DNA from 2 places in the Massilia sp. TSP1-1-2 genome. Region 2 is predicted to be linked to the other one. Evidence: predicted binding sites of a transcription regulator. Region 2 holds the regulator's gene; the other holds the start of a gene.
What was found. The regulator LexA, encoded in region 2, represses DNA repair genes until DNA is damaged. The targets are predictions, from matches to a motif close to ACTGTATNNNNATACAGT.

Region 1: the regulator LexA is predicted to act here: its motif matches at 9,167-9,184, upstream of imuA (translesion DNA synthesis-associated protein ImuA).

What each region holds. Positions count from the first base shown of each region.
Region 1 is NZ_JAFCTU010000045.1:23,388-35,131, forward strand. It holds gene ACP7BV_RS24705 (hypothetical protein) at 1-1,163, opposite strand, end outside; gene ACP7BV_RS24710 (creatininase family protein) at 1,175-2,014, opposite strand; gene ACP7BV_RS24715 (GNAT family N-acetyltransferase) at 2,358-2,894, shown strand; gene ACP7BV_RS24720 (hypothetical protein) at 3,262-3,705, shown strand; gene ACP7BV_RS24725 (TolC family protein) at 4,015-5,445, shown strand; gene ACP7BV_RS24730 (HlyD family secretion protein) at 5,451-6,425, shown strand; gene ACP7BV_RS24735 (ABC transporter permease) at 6,437-7,624, shown strand; gene ACP7BV_RS24740 (ABC transporter permease) at 7,621-8,763, shown strand; gene imuA (translesion DNA synthesis-associated protein ImuA) at 9,204-9,911, shown strand; gene ACP7BV_RS24750 (Y-family DNA polymerase) at 9,841-11,322, shown strand; gene ACP7BV_RS24755 (hypothetical protein) at 11,343-11,744, shown strand, end outside.
Region 2 is NZ_JAFCTU010000016.1:72,367-84,110, reverse strand. It holds gene ACP7BV_RS15525 (anion permease) at 1-441, opposite strand, end outside; gene ACP7BV_RS15520 (DUF47 domain-containing protein) at 452-1,078, opposite strand; gene ACP7BV_RS15515 (replicative DNA helicase) at 1,148-2,533, opposite strand; gene rplI (50S ribosomal protein L9) at 2,663-3,115, opposite strand; gene rpsR (30S ribosomal protein S18) at 3,142-3,432, opposite strand; gene priB (primosomal replication protein N) at 3,465-3,758, opposite strand; gene rpsF (30S ribosomal protein S6) at 3,801-4,205, opposite strand; gene lexA (transcriptional repressor LexA) at 4,573-5,208, shown strand; gene ACP7BV_RS15485 (tetratricopeptide repeat protein) at 5,259-5,951, opposite strand; gene ACP7BV_RS15480 (hypothetical protein) at 6,129-7,190, opposite strand; gene ACP7BV_RS15475 (cystathionine gamma-synthase family protein) at 7,502-8,773, opposite strand; gene purF (amidophosphoribosyltransferase) at 8,782-10,302, opposite strand; gene ACP7BV_RS15465 (CvpA family protein) at 10,338-10,826, opposite strand; gene ACP7BV_RS15460 (SPOR domain-containing protein) at 10,857-11,744, opposite strand, start outside.

The DNA of each region.
Region 1 (11,744 bases), on a different contig from region 2:
GCGCCGTTACCGGTGTCGATGCGGTACACCACGTCGTCATACCGGCCCGACAGCCAGAGCCACTTGCCGTCCACGCTGACGTTGCCCATGTCCGGACTGCCGCCGCCCGGTACCGGCCACTGCGCGGTGATCTTGCGAGTGGCGAAGTCGATGACCGAAACGCCTCCCGGACCCTTGCGCGCGCCGTGGATGCGGTGCGTGCCGCGAAAGCTCACGTACAGGCTCTTGCCGTCGCGGCTCGGGTACAGACCGTGGGTTCCCGGCCCGGTGGTGATGAAGTCAATCTCCTCGAACTTGTCGCCGTCGACCACGTGCACGCCGTCGGCGCTCATGTCGGCGATGTAGAACAGTTTGCCGTCAGGGGACACGCGTATATCTTGCGGCATGCCTTTTTTGGTCGTGCAAATCTCGGTGCTGGACGGGTCGAATGCCTTGCGCGACTCCTTGAAGCGGGTGCGCGGCATTGCCAGTTTCAGGTAGCCGACCACCTTTTTGTTGACCAGGTCGATCTTGGCCAGGCTGCCGTTAAATTCGCAGGTAAACAGTACGAAGCGGCCGTCGATGGTGAAGTCGGCGTGGTTGATGCCGCCGCATTCGGTCTGGATGGAATACTGCATCTTCATCGTCACCGGATCGCGAAAGTCCAGCCGCTTGCGCGCTTCGGCCACCACGATGGCCGATTTGCCGTCCGGCGTGTAGTACATATTGTAAGGGTCGTCGACCGGCACGGCCTGTCCCGGCTTTCCGGTAACCGGATCGATCGGGGTCAGGCTGCCGTCTTCGTGGCGTTCCGAATTGTTGGCCACCCACAGCGTCTGCAAGTCCCACGATGGCACCACGTGCTGGGGCGCGGTGCCGACCTTGAATTTGTCGACCACTTTCATCAACGCCGGGTCGATCACATACACGTCGTTGCTGCGCAGGTTGGGCACGTAGATGCGCGCGAGTTGACCGCGCACGCTGTGGCTTAGCGCATGCGCGCCGGTTTCGCTGTACAGGTTGGACGGATCGCGTACGGGTGGCATGCCGCTGACGGCTGCCACCTTTGACGCAACCGGCTTGCCGGGCGCGCCGGCATAGTGCGTCATTTTGTAGGCGATGGCGCCTGCCGCGGCAAGGCCGATGGCAACGACGGGGATGACGAGTTTTCGGGGGAAGGACATAAACGGTTTAGTTAATTTTTAGGTGAGGGGGCGGCTCGGCGCGTCAGCTGCGCAATGCCGGCCACGGAAGTCTGGATAATCTGAGCGGCGCCGCTCTGGCCAAGCGCGGCGCGGGCGCGGCGCGGGTCGCCCTGCATGCCATCGGCGGCGCCGGGCTGGGGCGCGTGGGCGAGGCCATCGGCGCGTACCGCTGCCGGTACGGTGGCCAGCGTGAGCGCGGTGTCGGCCAGACCTGCATGGGTGCCGATTTCAGCCAGGCTGTAGCCGCGGCTTTTCAGCGCGGCGACGATCGGCGCCTGGCTGGCCTGGTAATAGCCGCTGTAGGCGTGGACCCGGCATGCGGGATCGCGCGCCCACTCCCTGGCCAGGCGCTCGGCCACGTGCTGCAGGTTCTTCTGGTAGCCGCCATGGTCGCCCAGGAAGACGACATCGCGAAAGCCGTGCTGCTTGAAACTGCGCGCAGTGGCGTCCAGCATCGACTCAAAGGCGGCGTCGGGAATCGATATGGTGCCGACAAAATGCATGTGGGCGGTCGGCGGCGAGATCGCGCCTTCGGGCACATAGGCAATGACGGGCGCGACCAGCGCATTGCCCAGTCCCTGCGCGATGGCGGTGGCAAAATACTTGACCCGTGCATTGTGCTTGCCGAGCGTCATGTAGGGCCCGTTTTGCTCGGTACCGCCGATGGGAATGAGAATGGTGGTGGAACCGGCGGCAATGCGCGCGCGCACTTCGGGCGAAGTGAGCTCTTCGATCTGGTTGGTGGCGGGCGCCGCAGCAAAGGCGGCCCCATGCCACCCGATCGGACCGAGGGCGAGCACGATGATGGTGAGCGTCCGGACGGACTGCATAATTGCCTAAAAAATGACTTCGATGGCTGGCGCTTGAATGGTCGAGTTTATCGGGTTTGGCTTAACCTGGGCTGAAAGCGCTTATCTTACGCGTTGAGCAGTGCGAAATAAATGAATTCGTTGAAAGCGGCTACCTCACGGCAACTGGCGCATTGGCCTGGTGCGCTTTTACGACGCCATCGCGGGTTGCAACTTGGTAACACGTCCAATCGACGCTCGGGCCGGCATCCGTCACTCAGCAGTTCCAGGTCCGGCGTGCCATCGACGCCGGTTTGCGTAGGCACGGGCGAGAGAGGTTTGCTACGTGGCACAATCGCAAATTTGACATGAAAGTTTTGCCGTGATGCTACGTTCCGCCAACTTCGTATTTCGCCCACTTGCGCCTGCTGACGCGCCGAGCTTTGTCGATGCCGTGCGGGAGTCGGTCGCATCCCTCGGGCCGTGGATGCCATGGGCTCACGCGCAGTATTCAACGACCGAAGCGCTTTCGTGGATCGACTGGTGCCAGCAAGGCTGGGACGAGCGCAGCAACTTTGAGTTCGGCATCTTTGACGGCGTGTCGGGCGCGTTTGTCGGCGGGTGCGGACTGAACCAGTTCAACCAGGTCCACGGCTACTCCAACCTGGGTTACTGGGTTCGCCAATCGAACCAGCGCCGTGGCGCCGCGACCGAGGCGATTGGCGCGCTGTCTGACTTCGCTTTCCTTCAACTGCCCTTGGGCCGCGTCGAAATCGTGGTCGGGGTAGGCAATACGCCCAGCCTGGGTGCGGCGCGAAAGGCGGGGGCAGTCGAGGAAGGCGTCGCGCGCAACCGGTTGAAGCTGAGGGACATCTTTATCGATGCCCACATGCTCTCGCTTGTGGCGCCAGCGGGTAGCTGAGTATCAACTACACCTGTGCGACGACTGTTTAATTGCTGAGCTTGGTTCTAGGGGGCGCATCGCGTCTGCCATATCCTCCCTCTCTAATTCGCTCTAATATGTCCTAATCCGTACTAAAGTTCACCTTAAACGATCTAAAGCCCATCTAATTCGTACTAAACCGGATCTAAAACAGCCTAATCCCGAACTAAAAGGAACTATTCATGGATCGTATGTCTAACTTTTATGTTGAACTAATTTTGAGTGCGAATTAGATCTGTTTTAGGGCGATCTAGATCATTTTTAGATTGAATTAGATCAGGATTAGGAGCGTTAAGATTGGTTTTAGTGCGAATTGGATCGGATTAGTGCGAAAGAGAGCGTACCCATGAATCGAAGACCACCTCACCCCCAGATGGACTTAACAGTTACTCTTGAAACATACACAAAGCTGTGCGCGGCCTCAGCGGATACCGGTTACCAAAAAGAAATCTGGGAAATCGCTGCGGAGGCAATCCGCGACTGGCTGGCGCGCAACGCGCCCGAAAGCTTTGGCATGCCAAAGACAGCGGGTTTTCAGTGGAAAGACGTGTTCCTGCCTAATGGGACTGTCCTGCGAACCATTGCTCAAGGCAAGAATTATCACTGCGTCGTCGATGGCGACCATTTGCTGTACGAAGGGCGGCAGATATCGCCGAGCGGATTCGCCAACGGCTTTGGCGGCGCAGGGCGCAACGCGTGGAAAGTCATTTGGCTGCTGCTACCCGATTCGACCACATGGAAGCTCGCCCACACGCTACGCCACGCAAAACCGCGCCGCACGAGCCGCTGAGCAATTGCTGCGCGGGTTCTCGCCATTAGTAGCTTTCATCGGTATTGGCTGAACTGGCTTGCTGCGTTTGTGCAAGGCAATGTATAGTACATATTGATTTAATAGCATCAAGCCTGGTGGGCCTGCGGTCCAGCGCACCTTTCAGTAGAGCAGCCGGCAATCACTCGCGCTGCTGTCTACATTGCTTCGCAGAGACGTACAACGTCCCCTTCGATTGCAGCAAAGCCCGGAGCTTTACCTTGGCTGCTGACCGAACTATTCAATATCGCAACATGCGCGCCACGTGCGAGTGGTCAAATCGGAGCATCCATGAACAAATTACGCGGGCACGCGCTCACCTTGTTGGCGACAATGCTCCTTTCGGCTGGCGCCCGGGCGGGCGACGCCAGCGCGCAGGGCGCCAGCGCAGTCGACTACGCCCAAGCGCTGCACCAGCTGCGGCAAGTGTCGGGCGCAGTCAACGGGGCCGACCTCGACTGGCAAGCCAAAAAACTGCAGGCCAGCGCCTTGCGCGGGATTGCCGGCCCCGACCTGCGCGTGTCCGGTTTTCTGGGCCGCGTTTCGGCTACGCTGAGCGTGGACACCAGTAGCATCGCGCAGCGCGCCAATCCGCTGCTCGACAGCCTGCCGCCTTTGCCCGGCCTGAACCTGCCGGACATACCGAATGCGATCAGCGCCAATCGCATTGTCGACCTGCGTTCGCTGGGACTGACCTCCGTGTGGCCGCTGTACACCGGCGGGCGCCTGCAGGCGGTGCAGGATATCGCAGCCGGCCGCGCGGCCGAAGCCGGCGCCAGCGTGCAGGCGGCCGAGGACGACACGGCTGCCATCCTGGCCCAGCGCTACTTTACGGTGCAGCTGGCGCGCGAAGCGTGGCGCCTGCGCGCCGCGGCCGTTGACGCGATCAAGGATCACCAGCTGGTGGCGGTAAAAATGGAGCGCTCCGGCCTGATCGCCAAGATCGACCGCCTGAAGGCCGACGTGGCGGTGGACAACGCCGCGCGCGAAGCAGCCAAGTCCCGCAGCGACCTGGAGATCGCGCAGCTCGCTTTAAGTCGCCTGCTCGGCGCGCGCGTCACCGTGCATCCGGTCACGCCGCTCTTCGTGCACAGCGCGCCGGTCGGTTCGCTCGCCTCGTTCGTGGAAGCGGCAATGAGCTCGAACGTCGCCTGGAAGCAGATCGACAGCAAGCGCGCCCAGGCTGCGGGGGCCGTCGCATTGCAGGGCAGCGAATTTAGCCCGACCGTGATCGCGCTTGCCAACTACAACCTGAACCGCGGCGACAGCGTGGCCCGCGCCAACTGGCTGGTGGGCATGTCGGTCAGCGTCCCGCTGGTCGAGCGCATCGACCGCGCCCGCATGGGCGCGGCGGCCAGGCTGGAAAAGCAGCGCGTCGAAGTGATGGCGGACCAGGCCGCGCGCGACATTCCCACGCTGGCCGAAAGCCAGTGGCGTGCCATGGAAGACGCGCGTCTGCGCTATTTGTCGATGGCCTCGGCGATCGCGCTGGCGCAGGAAAGCCTGCGCCTGTCGCAGGTAGCCTTCAAGAATGGACAGGCCACGTCCATCGACGTGGCCGACGCCTCGCTCGGTTATACCAAGTCGCGCCTGGAACGCGCCCAGGCCGCCTACGACTACGTGCTGGCGCTGGCCAGGCTGCTGGGCACCACCGGCCAGCCGGGCAAGCTGCTTGACTATTCCCGGACCGCGAGCAACATCGTCGAACTCACGAAAGATTGAACCCCATGGCTTTCTCCCGCAAGCGCATCCTTCCCGCCCTGATCGGCGTCCTTATTCTGGCCTTCCTGGCGTGGGGCTTGTACAAGGCCTTCCAGACCACGCCTGATCCGGTCCAGGGGCAGATCGAGGCGCAGGAGGTGAACGTCTCGTCCAAGGTGCCGGGGCGGGTCGGCAAGGTTCATGTGCAGCTGGGCCAGGTGGTCAAGGCGGGCGAGCTGTTGTTCGAACTTGACAGCCCCGAAGTTCTGGCCAAGGTGGCGCAGGCGAACGCGGTGCAGGACGTGGCGCGCGCCACCAACCAGAAGGCGCAGGCCGGCGCGCGGCCCGAAGAAGTCACGGCCGCCCGTTTCAACTGGGAGCGCGCGGGCACCGGCGCCAGGATCGCGAAACTGACCTACCAGCGCGCGCAGGCGATGTTTGCCGAAGGCGTGCTGGCCCAGCAAAAGCGCGACGAGGCCGAGGCGCAGTGGCGCGCCGCCGAGCAGCTGGCGCAGGCCGCGCGCGCCCAGTACGAGATGGCGATGCACGGCGCCCGCCCCGAAGACAAGCTGGCGACCGAAGCGCAGACGCGCCAGGCCGCCGGCGTGGTGGCCGAGTCCACCGCCGCGCTGAACGAAACCCATATCAAGGCGCCGGCCGCCGGCGAAGTGAGCAAGCTGGCGATCCAGGCGGGCGAACTGGCCCCGCAAGGTTTTCCGGTCGTCACGCTGGTGGATTTGAACGATGTGTGGGCCGTGGTCTCGGTGCGCGAGGACGAATTCAAGCCGTTCGAGAAAGCCTCGCTGCACACGGGCTTTGTGCCCGCGTTAAATGTAAAAGCGCAGTTCAAGTCGACCTTCGTGTCGGCCCTGCCGGCCTTTGCCACGTGGCGCGCCGCGCGTCCCGGCGGCACCGACCTGCGCACCTTTGAAGTCAGGCTGCGCCCCACCGCGCCGGTTCCCGGCTTGCGGCCGGGGATGACGGTCGTGTTCGAACATTGAGCCAGGCAATCATGGCCAGGCACGCCGCCGCACGGCCGTTTCGCGCATCCGTTGCGCGCGAGTGGACGCGCCTGCGCGCCGATCCGTGGGACCTGGCGATGCTGACCGCGATCCCGCTCGCGCTCTACCTGCTGACCTGGTGGATCCTGTCGGCCGGCGTGGCGCGCGACTTGCCGCTGGTGGTCTATGACCTGGACCACTCGGCCATGTCGCGCAGCCTGGTGCGCATGCTGGACCAGTCGCCCGGGCTGAAGGTGGTGCTGGCCGCCAGCGGCGAGAGCGAGGCGATGCGCCTGATCCGCGAGCGCGGCGCCTACGGCGTGGTATCGATTCCGGCCGGCCTGCAGGCCGATGTGTCGCTCGGGCGCGCCGTCAAGCTGCAGTGGGCTTATAACGCGCAATTTCCCTCCTATACCGGCAGCATGACGCGCGACGTGCGCACCGTGGTGGCCACGCTGTCGGCCGGGATCGAGCTGCAGGGTCGCGCCAAGCGCGGCATGGCGCTGCAGCAGGCGAGGGCGCAGTTCGAGCCGATTCGCACCCGCACCGCGACCCTGTTCAATGACAGCGGCAGCTACGAGATGGCGCTGGCGCTGCCGGTGGTATTTAGCCTGCTGCATATATTCGTGACGCTGGGCGCGGTCACGGCGGTCGGACGCGAACTGCGCGCCGGGTCGGTGCCCGCTTGGCTGGCGGCCGCCGACGGCAAGCTCGCTCCTGCCATCCTGGGCAAGCTGGCGATTGCCTTCGCCGCCTTTGTGCTGCAGGCGATGCTGGTGGCGATCCTGTTTGGCGCCGTGCGCGGCTGGCCGGTGATGGGCAGCGCCGTGGCCATTATCGCCGGCACGCTGCTGCTGATCACCGCCTACCTGGCGATGGGCCTGTTTTTCGTGGCGTTCGCACCGTCGCTGCGCACCGCCTTGTCGGTGTGCGCCTTTGTGACGGCGCCCGCGTTTGCGTTCACCGGCCAGGGCTTTCCCAGCATGTCGATGCCGTTTGCCGCGCGCCTGTGGGCAGAGGCGCTGCCGCTGTCCCATTTCACCCACCTGTTGAACAATACCTGGCTGGCCGGCGCACCGCTGCGCTACAGCATGGGCCAGTTGGGCGTGCTGCTGCTGTTCACGCTCGGCTTTGGCGCTCTTGGTTACTTGCGCCTTGCCAGGCGCGTGCAGCAGCCCGAGAGCTGGGGGCAGACATGAGCGCGCTGCAGGAGAGCTGGTCGGCGTTTTGCATCACCTGGACATCACTGTTGCGCGACAAGGCGGCCTTGCTGCTGTTCTTCATTTCAGGGATTGTGTATTCGTTCTTTTATCCGCTTCCTTACAATACCGAGACGGTGCAGGGCGTGCCGATTGCCGTCGTCGACCAGGACAATTCAGCCTTGTCGCGCCAGTTGATCCGCTATGCCGACGCCCATCCGGGCATCACCGTGGTGGCGGTCAGCCCCGGGGCGCAAGCGGCGCAGGCGCTGCTATGGCAGGGAGACGCGGCCGGCGCACTGATCATCCCGCGCGACTTCAGCGGCAAGGTGCTCGCCGGCCAGCAGCCGGAAGTGGAGGTGGCCGGCCATGGCGCCTACCCGATGCTCAACAAGGTGGCCTTGAACGCGCTCGCCGAAGTGGTCGGCACGCTGTCGGCCGGCATAGAAATCAAGCGCCTGGGTGCCGGCGCGCCGACGGCCGCGCAGGTGGAGTCGCAACGCCAGCCCTTGGCAACTGAATCGCTGCCGATGTTTAACGTGGCCGAGGGCTATGCGTCGTACATCGTGCCCGGCGTGGTGGTGCTGGTGATGCAGCAGACCTTCCTGCTGGGGATCGGGCTGCTGTTTGGTACCTGGTCCGATGCCAGGACCTTTCCGTACAAGGGGGGCAGTGCATCCTACTTCGGCGCGCTCAATGCCTTTGCGCTGGTGGTCATTCTCAATGCGCTGTATTTTTTCGGTTTCGTGTTCTGGTGGCAGGGTTATCCGCGCGGGGGGAACTGGCTTGGCGCGGCGGTGCTCACGCTCGCTTTTGCCTACTGCGTGGCCGCGCTGGGCATGTATCTTGGCCTGTTTTTCCGCACCCGCGAGCGCAGCGTGCAACTGCTGATCGCCACCTCGATGCCGATCGTCTTCCTGTCGGGCCTGGCGTGGCCGTCCAGCGCCTTGCCCGAGGCGCTGCAAGCCTTGCGCTGGCTGCTTCCATCGACGGCCGGGATCCAGGGGTTGATCGCGACCAACCAGATGGGCGCGTCGCTGCAGGAGGTGCGCGTGGAGCTGGCGGCATTGCTGGCGCTGGCCGCACTGTTTGTTGGCCTGGGCCTGCGCAAGTGGCTTGGCCGTGAGCTCGCCCGTTGAACCGCTAGTCGGTTTTTTTCGCGCGCCGCAGCCAGACCACGCAGGCTATGCCAAAGGGCCAGGATATGAACAGCGCGGTTTCCCACCGGGTGAATGCCTGGTATTCGCTGAAAGAATGGACCTGCTTCATCTTTCCGCAAAAGTGCCCATCACCGCATGCCTTCCAGGGGGCGTCGGGAAAGGTGGCAAAGCCATAAACAAATATGGTCAGGCACCAGCCGATGACGACATACGCAATCGTTCTTTTTGTAATCATATTTTTGTAATCATATTTTTGTAATCATATTTTCCCACGTTATGAATGGCGCTACCATCGTTCACCAAGAGACCGGGTGGCCGACATCTCCTCGCTAAAATTTCACCTGTTACACGTTTGACCTTGCAAAAACCCGGCTCAGATAGTACTGTACATCCATACAGTACTTTCCAAATTGACCACCATGAGCCGTCCTGATTCTATCCCCTCGCCGGAGAGTTTGCATCCCTCCCTTTGGCGCGCGTCGCAACTGGCGCACAGCCATGCACGTTGCATCGACACCGGCCATCCCACGCTGTCGTCCCAGTTGCCGGGCGGCGGCTGGCCCACCGGCACCCTGATCGACCTGCTGCCCCAGCAATGCGGGATTGGCGAATTGCGCCTGCTGCGTCCAGCCCTGCTAAAAGTGGCGCAGCGCCGCATCGTGCTGCTGCAGCCGCCGCACGCGCCGCAGGCACTGGCGCTGGCCGCCATGGGCCTGGCGCCGTCGCAACTGATCTGGATTCGCAGCAGCCGCAGCGCCGACGCCCTGTGGGCCGCCGAACAGGTGCTGCGCAGCGGCAGTTGCGGCGCGCTGCTGTTCTGGCAAAGCCACGCGCGCGGCGAAACGCTGCGCCGCCTGCACCTGGCCGCGCAAAGCGCCGAAACACTGTTCTTCATGCTGCGCCCGCTGGCCGCGGCCCAGGATTCGTCGCCTGCGCCGCTGCGCCTGTCGCTGCGTCCGGCCGCCGGCGGGCTTGACATCGGCTTCATCAAGCGCCGGGGACCGCAGCGCGACGCGCCGCTGTTCCTGCCACTCACTCCTTCTTTACTGCAGCGCCATGCGCCTCTGGATCGCTCTCCATCTGCCCCAGCTCCCGCTCGAAGTGTTCAGCCCGAACTGGTCATCTGACAACGGCAGCGTGGTGCTCGAGCAGGAGCGCGTGCTGGCGCTGTCCCCGGCCGCGCGCGCCGCTGGCGTGCTGCCGGGCATGCGCCGCGGCGGCGTGCTGATGCTTCACCCCGAGGCCCGCCTGCACGAGCGCACGCTGGAGCGCGAGGCGCAAGCGCTGCACGACGTTGCCATGGCGCTGTTGCAGTACACGCCGCTAGTGGCCCAGGCCGAAGAATCCACGCTGCTGATGGATATCGGTGCCAGCCTGTCCCTGTTCGGCGGCATCCGCGCGCTGTGCCGGCGCATCCGCGCCAATTTGCGCGCGCTCGGCTTTTCGTGCGCGCTCGGTTGCGCGCCCACTGCGCGCGGCGCCTGGTTGCTGGCGCGCGCCAGCGCCGGGCGGGTGCTGGGCATGGCTTCGCTGTCCAGGCGCCTGGACCATCTGCCCAGCGCCTTGCCCCCGCCCGGACGCGCCTTTGGCGCCTGGTTCGATGGCATCGGCTGCTTTACGCTGGGCGACATGCGGCGCCTGCCGCGCCCGGGCTTGCAGCGCCGCTGCGGCCGGCCCTTGCTCGACCTGCTCGACGCCGCTTACGGCGAGACGCCCGAACTGTTCGACTGGATCGAGGCGCCCACCACTTTCAGCGCCAAGCTCGAACTGTTCGACCGGGTCGAGAACGCCGAGGCGCTGCTGTTCGGCGCGCACCGCCTGCTGCTGCAAATGACGGGCTGGTTGTGCGCGCACCAGTTCGCGGTCGAACGCATCGTGCTGCAGCTCGAGCACGAACGGGGCAAGGTGGCGCGCGCGCCCACCATCATCGAGATCGCGCTGGCCGAGCCGACCTGGCGCGACGAACACCTGGTGCGCCTGCTCAAGGAGCGCCTGTCCAAGGTGGAGCTGGTGGCGCACGTGATTGGCCTCACGCTCGAAGCGCCGCAAGTGCAGCCGATGGCGCCGCCCAGCGATTCGCTGTTTCCCGAACCGGGCGGCAGCGACGAAGACCAGCAGCGCATGCTCGAACTGCTGGTGGCGCGGCTGGGCCCCGAGAACGTGCTGCAGGCTGCACCCCAGGCTGACTATCGGCCCGAGCTGGCCAATATGTGGGTGCCGGTGCAAAAGAAAATCCGCAACGCGCAGATGCAGGCGCAGATGCCGCCCGATGTGCTCAGCCTGCCGCGCCCGGCCTGGCTGCTGGCCAAGCCGATCGCGCTCTTGATGCGCAACCATCGTCCGTTTTATGGCTCGCCACTGCGCATGGCGTCCAACCCGGAGCGCATCGAAGCGGGCTGGTGGAGCCAGTCGCAAACGCGCGACTACTTCATTGCCGAGGGACTCGACCATGCGCATTACTGGGTGTATCGGGAGCGCATGGTGGGCGCGGCCGGCGAGGCCGAACCGCGCTGGTTTTTGCATGGCATGTTTGGGTGAGCGGCGATCACTGCTGTGTCATGATGCCAAACACAACCATCATCCCGCTCGCCATGGACCATTCGCCATTTTATTTTTTAGACCTGTACGACCTGCTCATGAGCTACGAAGGCACGCAAACCTATGCCGACGTGCTTGCTCCCTGGGCAGAAGCCAACAGCGAAGCGCGCGACTGGCTACAAGCCTTTGCTGCCCGCACCGGCAGCCCGGTCCCGCAAGCCGATACCGAAGATCTCTGGGACTTGTATCGCTTGAGCGTGGTGGGCGATATTTTGCTCAACGGCTTGCCGGCTCGCGCGGTGTCCAAAAACGCCTGGAAGTCCCCGCCGTTATCGCTGCGCCAATTTCAGCAGTTTTTCGAGTCGCTTGGCATGACCGGCTCGTGCCCGGCAAGCTATACGCCCTTTCACCACGAAATTGTG
Region 2 (11,744 bases):
CAACGGCGCCACAACGATGAACACCACCGTCTTGACCAGGCCGCCGGATACCAGCGCACCCGTGCCCGCCTTGGCGACCGCTGCACCCACCAGCCCGCCGATCAGCGCGTGCGAGGACGACGAAGGAATGCCGTAGTACCAGGTAATCAGGTTCCAGACGATGGCGCCCACCAGCGCGCCAAAAATCACATACTGATCGATGATCTCGGGATGAATAATCCCCTTGCCGATCATCGACGCGACCTTCAGCCCCACCACGAAGATGGCGATGAAGTTAAAAAAGGCCGCCATCGCCACCGCGCTCTGCGGCTTTAACACGCCGGTCGAAACCACGGTCGCAATCGCATTGGCCGCGTCGTGAAAGCCATTCATGAAGTCGAAAATCAGCGCCAGGCCGATCAACAGCACAAGCACATAAATACTGATCTGCAGGTTATTCATCTGATGTTCTTTATGCGTTTTCGACGATGATGCCTTCGATGATATTGGCGACATCTTCGCAGCGATCGGTGACCGTCTCGAGGATCTCGTAGATTGCTTTCATCTTGATCAGGTTGCGTACGTCCGGCTCGTCGCGAAACAGCTTGGACATGGCCGCGCGCATGACATGGTCGGCGTCGGACTCAAGGCGGTCGATCTCTTCGCAGATGGCGACGATCTTTTGCGAGTTGTCCATGTTGTGCAGCAGCGCGACGGCGGCCTGCACTTTTTCGCAGCATGCGAGGCACAGTTCGGCCAGGCGCTTGGCTTCCGGCGTAACGGCCTTCAAGTCGTACAGCGACACGGTCTGGGCGGCGTCTTCCATCAGGTCCAGGATGTCGTCCATGCGCGTGATCAGCTTGTGGATGTCGTCACGGTCGATCGGCGTGATGAACGTCTTGTGCAGCATGTCGACGGTGGCGTAGGTGATCTTGTCGGCCTGCTTTTCGATGCCTTCAATGGCGTGGGTGCGCACTTCAAGGTCGTCGAAGTTGGTCATCAGACCAACCATTTCTTGCGCGCCCTTCACGCACAGATCGGCGTGCTGGTTGAAAAGGTCAAAGAATTTGCCCTCGGTGGGCATTAAACGTCCAAACATGGCTATCTCCGTTAAAGCATATTGATACTGCTGAAGGCCGCCGCTATCAAAGCCAGACGGCGCATTGAATTAGTCACCCTGGTAAAGGGCCAGGCCACCGCTGTAGTTGCCGAACTTGGTGTACTGACCGATCCAGGTCAGGCGAATGGAACCGATCGGACCATTACGCTGCTTGCCGATGATGATCTCGGCCGTCCCCTTGTCCGGCGAATCGGGGTTGTAGACCTCGTCGCGGTACAGGAAAATGATGACGTCCGCATCCTGCTCGATCGCGCCCGACTCGCGCAAGTCGGACATGATGGGGCGCTTGTTGGGGCGCTGCTCCAGCGAGCGGTTCAGCTGGGACAAGGCGATCACCGGGCAATGCAATTCCTTGGCCAGGCCCTTCAGGCTACGCGAAATCTCGGAAATCTCCGAGGCGCGGTTGTCGCCCGGCTGGCTGCCCGTCATGAGCTGGATGTAGTCGATGATAATCAGGCCAAGCTTGCCGCACTGGCGCGACAGGCGGCGCGCACGCGCGCGCAGCTCGATCGGATTGAGCGCCGGCGTCTCGTCGATATACAACTGCGCTTCGTTCATTTTTTGAATCGCGTGCGTCAGGCGCGGCCAGTCTTCGTCAAGCAGGCGGCCGGTGCGCAGGCGGTGCTGGTCGAGCTGCCCCACGGAGCCGAGCATACGCATCGCCAGCTGGGTGCCGCCCATCTCCATCGAGAAAATTGCGACCGGCAGGCCCGCCTCGATCGCGACGTTTTCGCCGATGTTGACCGAGAATGCGGTCTTGCCCATCGAAGGACGGCCGGCGACGATCACCAGGTCGCCCGGCTGCAAGCCGGAGGTCATGCGGTCCAGGTCAATAAAGCCGGTTGGCACGCCCGTGATTTCGCTCTGGTTGTCACGGCTATACAGTTCATCGATACGCTCGACCACTTGGGTGAGCAGCGGCTGCACCGCGATCCAGCCTTGCGAGCCGCGCGCGCCCTGCTCGGCGATGGCAAAAATCTTGGACTCCGCTTCGTCGAGCATCTGCTTGACTTCCTTGCCTTGCGGGTTGAACGCATTGCCCTGGATTTCATCGGCCACGGTGATCAGTTTGCGCAGCACGCCGCGGTCGCGCACGATCTCGGCGTAGCGCCGGATATTCGCCGCCGACGGCGTATTTTGCGCCATCGCGTTCAGGTACTGCATGCCGCCCACGTCTTCGGCCTTGCCGATATTCGACATGGCCTCGAACACGGTGATCACGTCGGCCGGGCGCGAGCTGTTGATCAGCTTGACGATCTGTTCGAAGATGATGCGGTGGTCGTAGCGGTAAAAATCGTCCGCATGCATCATGTCGGCAATGCGGTCGAACGCGGCGTTATCACGCAGTAATCCCCCGATAACAGACTGCTCTGCTTCAATGGAATGCGGCGGAATGCGAAGAGCGTCGACTTGCGGATCGGATGGTGCGTTCATGGCGCGAATTATACCTGCTTAGGGTCAACCACCTGACATAATTGGGGAGAATTCGACGTAAAAAAAGCCGGGAAACCCGGCTTTTTTTGTAATGCAGCAGCATGTTGCTGCTTGATGGCGCTTCGTGCTTTAAGCAGCTTCGCCGGTAACAGCGATCGTGATTTCAACAACCACGTCGGTGTGCAGAGCGACAGCAACAGCGTGCTCGCCGGTCGTCTTCAATGGGCCGGTAGGCATGCGTACTTGTGCCTTTTCAACCGCGAAACCAGCCTTTGTCAGCGCTTCAGCGATGTCGAAGTTGGTGACCGAACCGAACAGACGGCCATCGACGCCCGCTTTTTGAGCGATAGCGATGGTCATGCCCGACAGCTTTTCGCCCTCAGCCTGGGAAACGGCCAGCTTTGCAGCGGCAGCTTTTTCCAGTTCAGCGCGCTTGACTTCGAATTCTGCCACTGCCGAAGCGGTCGCACGACGAGCCATGCGTTGCGGGATCAGGAAGTTACGTGCGTAACCGTCTTTGACTTTGACGACGTCGCCCAGATTGCCGACGTTAACAACTTTTTCTAACAGAATGATTTGCATATGAGTTCTCCTTTATCTGCCAGCGCTTAAGCGTGGTGCAGATCGGTGTATGGCAGCAACGCGAGGTAGCGGGCGCGCTTGATTGCGGTGTCAACCTGGCGCTGGTAGTGCGCCTTGGTACCGGTCAGGCGTGCTGGCATGATTTTGCCATTTTCCTGGACGAAGTCTTTCAGCGTGTCGACGTCTTTGTAGTCGACCTGTTCTACGTTCGCTGCCGTAAAGCGGCAGAATTTCTTACGCTTGAACAGTGGGTTCTGTTGTTTGCGTTTTTCTTTAAGCTTGAGCTTGTTCTTGTCGAATTTTTTACCGAATGCCATTTGAGGCTCCTGTATCTAAAATGTATCGTCGCTTAAGCGGCGGCACAGAAATCAATGATGTGAAACACCAGGCTTTTGCTGCTGCGGTTCTTTTTTGCCAAAAATCCCGTGAACTGGTGCGCTGCGCCTAATTCGGCCTGGCTGAACCTGCCTGAAATCTCGCCCGCTGCAACAGCGGCAATTTCAAACTCGGTCAGCCTGGGCACCCCTGCTTCGACCTGCTGCGAACTGTGCATCAGGGTGGCGGACACGATGGGCACGCCGGCCGGGGTGTAGCGCAACACATCGCGCTCGCCAATCAGGGCTACGAACTGGAGTTGATTCACCGAGGTGGCATCAATTCGCGTTCAGGACTTTCAAACAAAAAATTACGCTGCTGCTTGAACTGGGGCTGGAGCTGCTGCGGCAGGAGCCGGAGCTTCCGAGCGGTGGCTCTTGGCTGCGTCTTCACGTTGTACCGATTTCATCATCGGCGATGGCGTGGTTTCAGCCTTCTTCATGCGAACGGTGAGGTGACGCAGCACCGCATCATTGAATTTGAACGCGGTTTCGAGATCAACCAGCGTCTCGTTGTCGCATTCGATGTTCATGCAGATGTAGTGCGCTTTTGGCAGCTTGTTGATCGAGTAAGCCATCTGACGACGACCCCAGTCTTCAACACGGTGAATGGAACCACCGCGCGTGGATACGCTGGCTTTGTAGCGTTCGATCATCGCCGGGACTTGCTCGCTTTGGTCCGGGTGGACGATAAAGACGATTTCATAATGACGCATGCATAACTCCTTAGGGACGTTTAAACAGATGCCCACCTCGGCGTCAAGACGAGTGTGGGAAGGGAAAGCCGGCAATTATAGCGCGAGATGGCGCTTGCTGGCAATGCCCTTGTTGCTCCTTCAAAGTCCGGGGATGAAATCGTGGTCAAGAAGTTGGCTTGGGCAGCATGGCATGGCCGCCGGCAAAGCTGATCTCTGATCGCGTGAGGCCGCCTGCAAGGGCTACTTCGCTGATGAAATCTTCTTCATTCGCTGAAATTGACACGTCAAAGTGCAAATAATTCAGGCAAAACCGCATTTAATACTTGCGCTGGGCGAAATACTGTACAAAAATACAGTCTGTTTATACAAACAGTCTCTTATACCGATGATCAAGCTCACACCACGTCAAGAACAAATCCTCAACCTGATCAAGGACGCGATCGACAACACGGGCTTTCCACCGACCCGCGCCGAGATTGCCAACGAACTTGGCTTCAAGTCGGCCAATGCGGCCGAGGAGCATCTGCAAGCGCTTGCGCGCAAGGGTGCGATCGAAATTTCGCCGGGCACGTCGCGCGGCATCCGCCTGATCGGCGCCAGCCTGGACGTGATCCCGCTGGTGCCGGCCTCGCTGATGATGTCGCTGCCGCTGGTCGGGCGCGTCGCTGCCGGCTCGCCCATCTTGGCGCAGGAGCATGTGGAAGCCACTTACAGTGTCGACCCGGCGATGTTCTCGTCCAAGCCTGACTTTTTGCTCAAGGTACGGGGGTGGTCGATGCGCGACGCCGGCATCATGGACGGCGACTTGCTGGCCGTAAAAAAGGTCGATACGGCCAAGAACGGCCAGATTGTCGTTGCCCGGATCGGCGAAGACGTCACCGTCAAGCGCTACAAGAAAACCAACGGCATTATTGAACTGCTGCCCGAAAATCCCGATTTCAAGGTCATCCGCGTCGACCCTGAAACCGACGACTTCGCGCTCGAAGGCCTGGCCGTCGGCCTGATGCGCAGCTGGCACTAACAGCAACCATTCCCGCAATCTACCCCGGGGTAGATGTTGTTTGACTGTGGCTACTTGACCATGCGGTTGTGCTCGGCAACGTAGGCGTCGGTGGCGTCGCGCCAGACGGCGTAGTCGGCCAGCAGCAATTTGGAGGCGATGCGGGCTTCTTCGACGATGCGCGCCTGCACGCCTTCGAGGTGTGTGGTGGCGGTGGCCATTTCGTCTTTGGTGAGCAGGTCGGCAATGTCGGCAGGGATGCGCTTGGTCAGGGGCGTGGCGGCGTTGATGTTTTCAACAAAGCCGTTGTAGCACAGCTGCCAGGCCTGGACTTTGGCGGCGACGGCGGCAATTTCATCGTTCACTTTCGACATGGCCGGGATCCGCGGCACCGGACAACGGTACTTGCCTGACTTTAAGTCAGCACCGTCGTACTTCGACATCCAGTAAGCGATCTCTTCTTTGTGGGCTTCGCGCCGCTTCATCATCTCCAGCGCGGCAAGCGCCGTCTTGTTGCCCTTCGCGGCCGACTTCTTGAACCATGACTCGGCCTTGACCAGGTCCACGCTGCCGGCGTCGCCGTATAGATACATTTCGCCAACGTGCAACTGTGCTTCGGCATTGCCGGCGTTGGCGGCCTTGGTAAATAACTGCAAGGCTTGCGGATAATCCTTCTTGGCAAAGAGCGCGTTCGCGCTCGACAGGTCATCGGCTTGCGCCGCGCCGCACAGCAACAGGCTCAGGCAGAACAGGGTTTTCTTCATGTGTTGGCAGTCTTGCGCAGTAGGATCAAGCCAAGATGATAAACCGGTTTTGCGCTTTCAGTTCAATCCGCTTCGCCATTGACGCGCATCATCCGGCGCCGCAGCGCGCTGCCGAACGGTACAGGCATGCGCGAGCCTGCACCTTTCACAGCGTCGGCCATCAGGCGCGCCTCTTTCTTAGGGCCGGTAGTTGCGGCGCGCGGCGCGAATTGCGAGCAGCATCTCGGCCGCGCTCTGCTGCTTTGACAGCGCGCCCGGCGCCATGCCATACAGCAGCGCGTCGGGCGCAGCCGCTGGCTTGGGATGGCGCGCCGCTTCCACCAGCCCGCAGATCACGCCGGCATTGGCGGCAATCGCCACGCTATCAAATCCTGCAGCGCCATCATTGTCCGCTCCGTAGCGCCGCTTCATGTCGGCCAGCGCCTGCTTTGCGCCGAGCTGCACGCTGGCGATCAGTTTTCCACCATTGTCGAAAATCTGCTGGTCGAACGGCATGAACAGGCGGCTCTCGCAATCGGTGTGCGCTGTTTCGATGGCAAATGCGGCGCCAGGCGGCTGCTTTTGCGCGATGCCCGGGTGGGCGGCATCGGCCTGGTAGACCTGGTCGAAGGCACTCCCCTTCAAGCCTTTGACAACCACGCGCTCCAGGCCCGCGGCGCGCATGCCGGCGTTGACCTTGGCAAGCGTGGCTGCATCGGCCACGCTGTCGCTCGGCGCTGGAAAATAAGGACTGTTGATCGATTTGCGCCACGCGGCGTGCTGCCCGCGCATCTCGCCAAACAGCGCCAGCGCGGAAGCGGGCGGCTGCTTTTCCAGGCTGCTGAAGTCGTAATGCATGCGCGCCATGGTAAAGAGCTGCTTGCTGTCTTCGAGCTGCGCCGGATTGGCCGGGTCGGGGGCGACGAATTGCGCCTTGATCGCGCGCGCAGCGCGCTGGCCCTTGAGCGTAGGGCTCGACGCGGCTGCGCACGCGAGGAAAATGTCGCTCGGCTCGGGCCAGTTGTCGCTGTCGGCTCGCTTGAGCTGCTGCTCGAGCTGGGCGCTTACCTGGCGCGCCGGGCTGTTGCGCGAGGCGACCTGCACCCCGGCCTGGTCGAGCAGCGCGGTCGACGTTTCGGCATAAAAGCCGGTCTCGCAATCGATCAGGCGCGTGTCGTAGTTGTAGGCGGCGCGGCCCGCTTCGTCCGGCAGCCAGCCTTCGCTGCGGCTGCGCGGATAGCGGGTCGAGGAGGTGAGCAAGCCGTCGGTGCTGAAGACAAGCGACGTCAGGTGGATCGCGCGCGTATTGTCGGTGGCCGAGATCGGGAAGAACAGGTAATCGTCATCGGCGGCGTTGGCCAGCGGTGCGCCAACGAGCGCGATGAAGGCCAGTACACCTGCGGCAACTGGCCGTGCGGCGAAACGGAAAACGGTATTCGGGCAAAAAGGAATGATATTCTCCTGGGAGGAATGACAAGGTGCCGCCTTTGAAAACGGACAATCTTGCCTAGAATAACATCTTTCTTATTAAAAAATAATCCCCGACGCTGTCATTTCGCCACTATTTTTCCCTATACGGCTGCGGTGGACGGCGCGTCCCGCAAAGCCTCGCCAAAGTCGGCCAGCAGGTCGTCGATATCTTCGATGCCGACCGACACCCGGATCAGCGATTCGGCGATCCCCATGCTGGCGCGCCGCTCGGCGCCCATTTCGAAAAAGATCGTGTGCGCCACCGGAATGACCAGCGTGCGCGTGTCGCCCAGGTTACTGGCGGCGATACCAAGCTTGAGCCGGTTCAGGTAGTCGAAGCAATCGATGCCTTCTTTCAGCTCAAAGCTGAACAAGGCGCCATAAGCTTTGAACAGGCTGGAGGCCAGCGCGTGCTGCGGGTGCGACGCCAGGCCGGGATAATGTACGGCGGCCACGCGCTCGTCCGCTTCCAGCATGCGCGCCAGCGCCAGCGCATTGGACGAGGCGCGCTCCATGCGCAAGGCCAGCGTCTCGGCGCCCACGGCGATGTGGTGCGCCGCCTCGGGCCCCAGCGAGGCGCCAAAGTCGCGCAAGCCCTTGGCGCGCAATTGCACCATGCCCCACATCGGCTGCGGCTGGCGCTTGTAATTGGCCGCGATATTCGGATAAACGCTCCAGTCATAGACGCCGGTATCGGTCAGGCTGCCGCCCAGGGCGATGCCATGCCCGCCGATCGACTTGGTCAGCGCATTGACCACCAGGCCCGCCCCCACCGATTTGGGACGGAACAGGTAAGGCGTGGTCATGGTGTTATCCACCACGAACAGGATGCCGCGCTCCTTGCACAGCGCGCCGATGCGCGCCAGGTCCGCCACCTGCGTGCGCGGATTGGCGATGGTCTCGACAAATACGATGCGCGTCGCCGGCGTCAGCGCCGCCTCCACCTTGGCCACATCGGTGGCGTCGACAAAGGCCACGTCCACGCCCTGCCCCGCCGCCGTCTGCCACAGGCTGTTGGTGTTCCCGAACAGGAAAGCGGACGACACCACATGGTCGCCCGCCTTCAGCAGCGCCTGAAATACGGCGCCGATGGCGCCCATGCCGGTGGCAAAGCAGATCGTGGCCACGCCGTCTTCCATGCGCGTGACCTTGTCCTCTAAAGCGGCAATGGTCGGATTGCCCTGGCGGCCGTAGCGAAAGCCCGGCTCCTTGCCCTGGAAAACCGACGCCAGCTGGCGCGCGTCGGTGTAGCCAAAAGCGACCGAGGTATGCACGGGCTTGTGTAGCGAGCCGTGTTCGATCGGCTTTTGCCGGTCGTTGTGCAAAATCGTGGTCGTAAAGCCGTAGGTTTTTTTCTGGTTTTGCTCGCTCATGAAACTCCTTACTCGGCCGTGGCCAGGTTCAGGTTCAGCTGGGTGCGGGCCGCGTCTTCCAGCGGCGCGTCCTTCGGATGATTGCGCGCGTATTCCAGCTCGTTGAGGTAGTCCACCGTCACGTCGCCGGTCACGTAAATACCGTCAAAGCAGGAAGCTTCGAAGTTTTTCAGTACCGGGTTGACGTCCGAGATCGAGCGCTTGAGGGCGTCCACATCTTGGTACACCAGGGCGTCGGCCGTGATTTCGCGGCAGACTTCCTCGGTGCTGCGGCCATACGCGATCAATTCGTCGCGCGTTGGCATGTCGATGCCGTACACGTTCGGGAACAGCACCGGCGGCGCGGCGGAAGCGAAAAACACATTGCGCGCGCCGGCCTCACGGGCCATCTGCACAATCTCGCGGCTAGTGGTGCCGCGCACGATGGAGTCGTCCACCAGCAGCACGTTCTTGCCCTTGAATTCGGAAGCGATAGCGTTGAGCTTCTGGCGCACCGACTTGCTGCGAATCGCCTGACCAGGCATCAGGAAGGTGCGGCCGATGTAGCGGTTCTTGATGAAGCCTTCGCGGTATTCGACGCCCAGCTTGAGCGCGAGCTGGATCGCGGCCGGACGCGAGGAGTCGGGAATCGGCATGACGACGTCGATCTCGCCGTGCTGGAATTGTGCGCGCACCTTGTCGGCCAGGTACTCGCCCATTTTCAGGCGCGTGGCATACACCGAGGCGCCGTCGAGAATGGAATCGGGGCGGGCCAGGTAAACATACTCGAACGCGCAGGGATTGAGCGATGGATTGTCGGCGCACTGGCGCTCGTGGAGCTTGCCGTCGTTGTCGATGAAGACCGCTTCGCCCGGGGCGATGTCGCGCAGGAAGCGAAAGCCGATGCCTTCGAGCGCGACCGACTCGCTGGCGACCAGGTATTCGTTGCCCTGCTCGGTCTCGTTGACGCCGATGCACAGCGGACGGATGCCGAACGGATCGCGAAACGCCAGCAGCCCGTGGCCGGCGATCTGCGCAACCACGGCATAGGCGCCGCGCACGCGGCGGTGCACGGCCGCGACCGCCTTGAAGACGTTGTCCGGGTCGAGCGTCATGCCGGTGGTGGACTCCTGGATTTCGTGGGCCAGCACGTTGAGCAGCACCTCGGAATCGGAATCGGTGTTGATGTGGCGCCGGTCGTTGCGGAACATCTCGGACTTCAACTGGGCCTGGTTGGTCAGGTTGCCGTTGTGGGCCAGCGTGATGCCGAACGGCGCATTGACGTAGAACGGCTGCGCTTCTTCTTCGCTGGACGAGCCGGCGGTCGGATAGCGGCAGTGGCCGATGCCGGAATTGCCTTGCAACGAACGCATATTACGCGTGCGGAACACGTCACGCACGAGGCCGTTGGCCTTGTGCATGGAGAACATATTGCTATGACTGGTTGCAATTCCCGCCGCATCCTGACCGCGATGCTGCAACAGCAGCAAGGCATCATACAAAAGCTGGTTGACGGAATTATGCGAGACGACGCCGACGATGCCACACATGGTGCGCTCCTAGAGACTGAATGATGATAAAAAACTTAAAAGTTCACGTGCTGCGACAGGGCCGCAGGAAGAAAGGGTTTGACGGTGCGCGCCCCGGTTTCGGCCATCGGGCTCAGTAGCGCCTGGGTCCAGAAATCTTGCTTGGGCAAGGCGGTCATGCCGGCCACGATTACCGCCGCCAGCACAATGACAATCCCGCGCGCCAAGCCAAACAACCCGCCAAGTCCGCGGTCGGCCAGGCTCAAGCCACTGGCCTTGATCAGGGCATCGACCGCCAGCATCAACAGCCCCATCAACAGGCGCACGCCGATGAACAAGGCAATAAAGGCGACAATCAAGCGCATTGCGGCGCCCGGTATCACGTCCGGCAACAGGGGAGCCAATTGCGCGCCGAACATATTGGCAACGACAAAGGCGACGATCCAGCTGACCAGCGACAGTATTTCCTTGACCAGACCGCGCATGGTGCTGATGACGATCGACGCTGCCAGGATAAAGATGACCAGGTAATCGAAAATCGTCACGCCGCGCAGTTCCCGTCAGTCATGTTGCTATTAATGGGAGACGACGCTGGCCGACAGGCCCATTTTGGCCAGCTTGGGGCGGATCTTGTCACCCTCTTCCTTGCTGAACGGGCCGACGCGCACCCGGATCAGTTCGCCATTCGGGCTGGCGCCCTTTTTGGTAAAGGAGGCGACCCCTGCCGCCTTCAGTCTGGCTTGCAGTTCGTTGGCTTTGTCCTGGCTGGCCAGTGCGGCCACTTGCCAGACGATTTTCTGGCTGATTGGCGCGGCCGGCTTGTCTTCCAAAATCGCCATGGCGCGTTCGTCTTCGGTCCTGGCGTCCGGCTTGGCTTCGGCCAGCTTGACGGGCGGCTTGTCGACGGTCTTTGGTTCGACACGGGCCGGCTTCGGGTCCGGCTTGACTTCGGGCTTAAGTTCGGGCGTGAGATTGGGCTTAAGATCGGGCTTCAGGTCGGGCTTGAGCGCAACCGGGCGCACCTCGGCCACCTCGCGCGCAGGCGGTGCCGGATCGGCGGGGGGGACGAAGGAATTCGGCGGCGGCACAATCACCTCGCTTTTGTCGAGCGTCTCGGCAGCGGCCACAGGGGCCGGCAGCGGTTGTGCGGGCGCCCTGTCCTTGGCGGGAATACGAATATCGATGTCAGTGGCGAGCGGCTTGGGTTCGGAATCGAGGATCATCGGCAGGCCAACTGCGACCGCCAGCGCCAGTGCGATGGCCCCGACCAGGCGGCGGCGCGCGCGTTTTTTCTCGGGCAGCACCGGGTCAACTGCGGCGCGGCCATCTTTGGTGCGGCGGGCGGCAGGCTCGCCTGCGCTGGAAGCGCGCTTGGAACGGGCCCGCGCCCCGGCTGCGGCGTCATCGTCACGGGCGACGTAACTGCTGTCTTCGTCGGCAGCTTCTTGCTTGTTTTTATTGAG